Regions from separate parts of the Variovorax sp. J22R115 genome, predicted to be linked through region 2. Evidence: predicted binding sites of a transcription regulator. Region 2 holds the regulator's gene; the other holds the start of a gene.
The links. Region 2 encodes HrcA, which represses chaperone genes, less so after heat shock. Its sites were predicted from a motif close to TTAGCACTCNNNNNNNNNGAGTGCTAA; they were not measured.
Positions count from the first base shown of each region.

Region 1: groES (co-chaperone GroES) is a predicted target of HrcA. The motif match lies at 1,360-1,386, and genes of this name have one in related genera.

Region 1 covers NZ_JASZYM010000007.1:38,246-40,710, forward strand. The annotation lists gene QTI04_RS13660 (NAD(P)/FAD-dependent oxidoreductase) at 1-764, shown strand, start outside; gene QTI04_RS13665 (DUF1801 domain-containing protein) at 780-1,199, opposite strand; gene groES (co-chaperone GroES) at 1,467-1,757, shown strand; gene groL (chaperonin GroEL) at 1,806-2,465, shown strand, end outside.
Region 2 covers NZ_JASZYM010000004.1:406,090-408,554, forward strand. The annotation lists gene QTI04_RS09615 (NAD kinase) at 1-591, opposite strand, end outside; gene hrcA (heat-inducible transcriptional repressor HrcA) at 620-1,624, shown strand; gene QTI04_RS09625 (hypothetical protein) at 2,025-2,414, opposite strand; gene QTI04_RS09630 (AAA family ATPase) at 2,334-2,465, shown strand, end outside.

The DNA.
Region 1 (2,465 bases), on a different contig from region 2:
TCTTCGGCCACTTCCGCAACGCGCGGCGGCTGGAAGGCCGGCGCGAGGGCAACATCAGCATCTGCTGGTTCGAGCACGGCTGGTTCTGGTTCATCCCGCTGGCCGACGGCACGACCAGCGTCGGCGCGGTCTGCTGGGCCTACTACCTCAAAGCCCGCGACAAGCCGCTGAAGGAGTACTTCTACGACACCATCGCACTGTGCCCCGAGCTGAAGGACCGGCTGAAGGACGCCACGCTGGTCGACGACAAGGTGCACGCCACGGGCAACTTCTCGTACTCCAGCACGCACGCCACCGGCGAGCGCTACCTCATGGTGGGCGACGCCTACACCTTCATCGACCCGATGTTTTCCTCCGGCGTGTTCCTGGCGATGCAGAGCGCCTTCGACGGCGCGAAGTTGGTCGCCACAGCACTCGACCGCCCCGGCGAACTCGCCCCGGCGCGCGTCGCGCTCGAGCAGCGCATGCGCGTGGGCCCGCGCGACTACTCGTGGTTCATCTATCGGGTGACCAACCCCACGATCCGCGACATGTTCATGCATCCGCAGAACGCCTTCAAGGTCAAGCAGGGGCTGATGTCGCTGCTGGCGGCAGACATCCACCACGGACCTGCCTACCGCCGCTCGCTCTTCATGTTCAAGGTGATGTACTACTTCGTGTCGCTGGTGAACTGGCGCCGTACGTACGCAGGCTGGAAACGCCACCGCTTCAATATCCGCGACATGGGACCGCTGAAGGGAGAGACGATTCAGCGAGCGGATTGACGCAAGGACCGGAGCCTAGGATTTCGGCTTCTTCGAAGACTTCGACTTGCCAGAACTGTTGAGGTCGATCGCTTCGCGAATGAGCGCTTTGAAGGCGGACTCGTCAACCTCTTCCCTTTCGTGGATGTCGATCGCCCGGCGTGTGTTTCCGTCAAGACTCGAATTGAAGAGACGGACCGGATCCTTCAGCGACGCGCCCTTGGCGAAGGTGAGCTTCACGACACTCTTGTAGGACTCGCCGGTGCAGACGATGCCGTCGTGCGACCAGACCGGCGTGCCCATCCACTTCCACTCCTCGACGACGTCCGGGTCCGCCTCCTTGATGAGCTTGCGCATTCGGGCAAGGGTTTTCCCGCGCCAGTCCCCGAGGTCGGCGATTTTGTTTGAGATGAGTTCCGAGGCCGACTGGCCTTCGCTGGCGTCCGACTTTTTCATGCCTACATCCTTGATATTGCAGAGAAAATTCATTGCAAGACGATGGAGGATAGCCATGTAGGCCGCCGGTAGGCTCGGCGCGTCAAAGCCGTGCCATCCGCCCGGATTGCCCGGTTTTGGAGCCTGGAGGCTCTTGAAAGTGTGCAAAAGGCCCTTATGATTAGCACTCGTCCAAGCTGAGTGCTAACAACGCCGGCTTTTGACGTTGTGGAGCCGGCAACCGCGCCGGCGCCCGAACCAAACCCCCGTTTCTTATCAGGAGATGCAATGAAACTTCGTCCTTTGCACGATCGCGTGATCGTCAAGCGCATTGAAAGCGAAACCAAGACCGCCTCGGGCATCGTGATCCCCGACAACGCCGCCGAAAAGCCCGATCAGGGCGAAGTGCTGGCCGTCGGTCCTGGCAAGAAGAACGACAAGGGCGAACTCGGCGCGATGAGCGTCAAGGTCGGTGACCGCGTCCTGTTCGGCAAGTACAGCGGCCAGACCGTCAAGGTCGACGGCGACGAACTGCTAGTCATGAAGGAAGACGACCTGTTCGCAGTCGTCGAGAAGTAATTTTCTCAAGCCCTCATCCCCCATCCAACTGAATCTCGGAGAAATCTCATGGCAGCAAAAGACGTAGTCTTCGGCGGTGAAGCCCGCGCGCGCATGGTCGAAGGTGTGAACATCCTCGCCAACGCAGTCAAAGTGACCCTGGGCCCCAAGGGCCGCAACGTGGTGCTCGAGCGCTCCTTCGGCGCCCCCACCGTGACCAAGGACGGCGTGTCCGTCGCCAAGGAAATCGAACTCAAGGACAAGCTCCAGAACATGGGCGCCCAGCTCGTGAAGGAAGTGGCTTCCAAGACTTCGGATAACGCCGGTGACGGCACCACCACCGCGACCGTGCTGGCGCAAGCCATCGTTCGCGAAGGTTTCAAGCTGGTGGCTGCCGGCATGAACCCGATGGACCTGAAGCGCGGCATCGACAAGGCGGTCACCGCCCTCGTCGCCGAGCTGAAGAAGGCTTCCAAGGCCACGACCACCTCGAAGGAAATCGCGCAAGTCGGCTCGATCTCGGCCAACAGCGACGAAACCATCGGCAAGCTGATCGCTGACGCGATGGACAAGGTCGGCAAGGAAGGCGTGATCACCGTGGAAGACGGCAAGTCGCTCGACAGCGAACTCGACGTCGTCGAAGGCATGCAGTTCGACCGCGGCTACCTGTCGCCCTACTTCATCAACAACCCCGAAAAGCAAAGCGCGATCCTCGAGAACCCGTTCGTG
Region 2 (2,465 bases):
GTACGCCGTCGACCCGGTGGGCGACGCGATGATCATCCCGTCGGCGCGCTGGTTGGCCACGAAATGGCGGCCGACCGTGACCCGCAACTCGACCATCCCCGAGGTGGCGCCGCGGTTGACGACCACGTCGTTCATCGCGAGCGCGTCGAAGACCGACACGCCGTCGCGAATCACCTGTGCCTGCATCAGGCCGCGGTGGTCTTCTTCGTATTCGCCTGCCAGCATCGGGACCAGCGTTGCCTGATAGTTGTCCAACGAAATGTCGGTGATGAAGCCGAGCCGGCCCCTGTTGATGCCGATCAGCGGAACGCCGTAGGGGGCGAGCTGCCGCCCGATGCCGAGCATGGTGCCGTCGCCTCCGACCACGAGGCCGAGATCGCATTCCTCCCCGATTTCCTCGACTGTCAGTGCCTTGTAGGGCCCGACCTCGACTTTGTCACTCTGCGACCGCTCGACAAACACCATGCAGCCTTGCGCTTCGAGAAAGGCGCCGATGCCTTCCATGACGTTGTCCTGCGCACCACATTGCGCCCGGGCACCGGAAGCCTGGTATTTACCTATGAGGGCGACGTGCCGAAAGCGAGGGGCCATCTACAAATTACAACATTAAAATTGCCCGATGCTGGACGACCGCGCCAAGTTGCTGCTAAAGACTCTCGTCGAGCGCTATATCGCCGAAGGGCAACCTGTGGGCTCGCGCACCTTGTCGCGTGCATCGGGCCTGGATCTCTCCCCTGCGACGATCCGCAACGTGATGTCCGACCTCGAAGGCCTCGGCCTCATCGCCAGCCCGCACACGTCGGCAGGACGTATTCCGACGGCGCGCGGCTATCGGCTTTTCGTCGACACCATGCTGACCGCGCAGCGCGAGCAGTTCTCCACGCCAAGCCTCGCGCCCGATCAGCCGCAGAAAGTGATCGCGAACGCCGCAAACCTGCTGTCGAACCTGTCGCAGTTCGTGGGCGTCGTGATGGCGCCGCGGCGCGCATCGGTGTTCCGCCAGATCGAATTCCTGCGGCTGTCCGATCGCCGTCTGCTCGTGATCATCGTGTCGCCCGACGGCGATGTGCAAAACAGGGTCATTTTTCCGGAAGCCGACTATTCGCAGTCGCAGCTGGTCGAGGCGTCGAACTACATCAATTCCCATTACGCCGGCCTGTCGATCGAGCAGGTGCGGGACCGCCTCCAGTCGGAGGTCGAGCAATTGCGCGGCGAGATCGCGGCGCTGATGCAGGCGGCAGTGCAGGTGAGTTCCGAAGTACTCACCGAGGCGCAGGACGAAGTCGTGATCGCCGGCGAGCGCAACCTGCTGGCCGTGACCGATTTTTCCAGCGACATGAGCCATCTGCGACGCGCGTTCGAGCTGTTCGAACAAAAGGCGCAGCTGATGCGCCTGCTAGATGTATCGAGCCAGGCGGAGGGCGTGCGCATCTTCATCGGCGGCGAGAGCCAGGTAGTGCCTTTCGATGACCTGTCGATCGTGAGCGCGAACTACGAGGTCGACGGACAGGTGGTCGGAACGCTTGGCGTCATCGGCCCCACGCGCATGCCGTACGAGCGAATGATCCAGATCGTCGACATCACGTCGAAACTGGTCACCAACGCGTTGAGTCACCGCAAGTAGGGGCCTCGTCGGCGCTCGCGTGCAGCGCTATAGAATGCGTCGCAGTGGGCCGTTAGCTCAGTTGGTTAGAGCAGAGGACTCATCGAAATGGTGACCCCACCGTGAAAACGATGGTGGAAAAACCGGGTGAATTCAGGGAAACCGTCAGTCAGTTGTTGACCCGGCAATCCTGAGCCAAGCTCACTGAAGGCAGATCGCAAGATCGGTAAGTGAGAAGGTGCAGAGACTAGAGTGCGAGGAGCCAGTCCGATAAGCATTCCTCGAGCGCCCGGCACCCGAACGAACGGAGAAATCCGGGCGAGGGTGGTGAGATAGTCCAGGGAATAGGGAAACCTATACAAACCTGAATCCTTTGGTCGTTGGTTCAAGTCCAACACGGCCTACCACAGCGATTTCGTCGTCAATCCGCGACGACGCGCCTATTCTGGAAGCCGGCACGGCAGCGCAGCCCGGTGCGCCCCTCGACAGGGCGCGCAACTTGAGCGAGGATGTAAGGAGAAACTCTTACTGACAATTCTCCGTATGCGCCATGCCGCTCCAATGCCGACAATGCCAGCGCACTAATCGCGATGACGCGAGCTTCTGCGACTGCTGCGGACGCCGGCTTCGAGGCGGTGCCGCGGATGCGGCGTCGGAATCCACGGTCGAACTCCGCTATGGGACTTTCGTCTTCTGCGACCTTGTCCATTCGACCGCGCTCGCCAATCGTATCGATCTCGAAGACCTGCGGCGTGTATTCCGCTGGTTTCGCGAGCAGGTCGACCTGGTGGCGCGCCACCACGACGGCCATCTGATCCGCTTCGTGGGCGACGGCGCCTTCCTGTCCTTCGGGCTGCCCGAG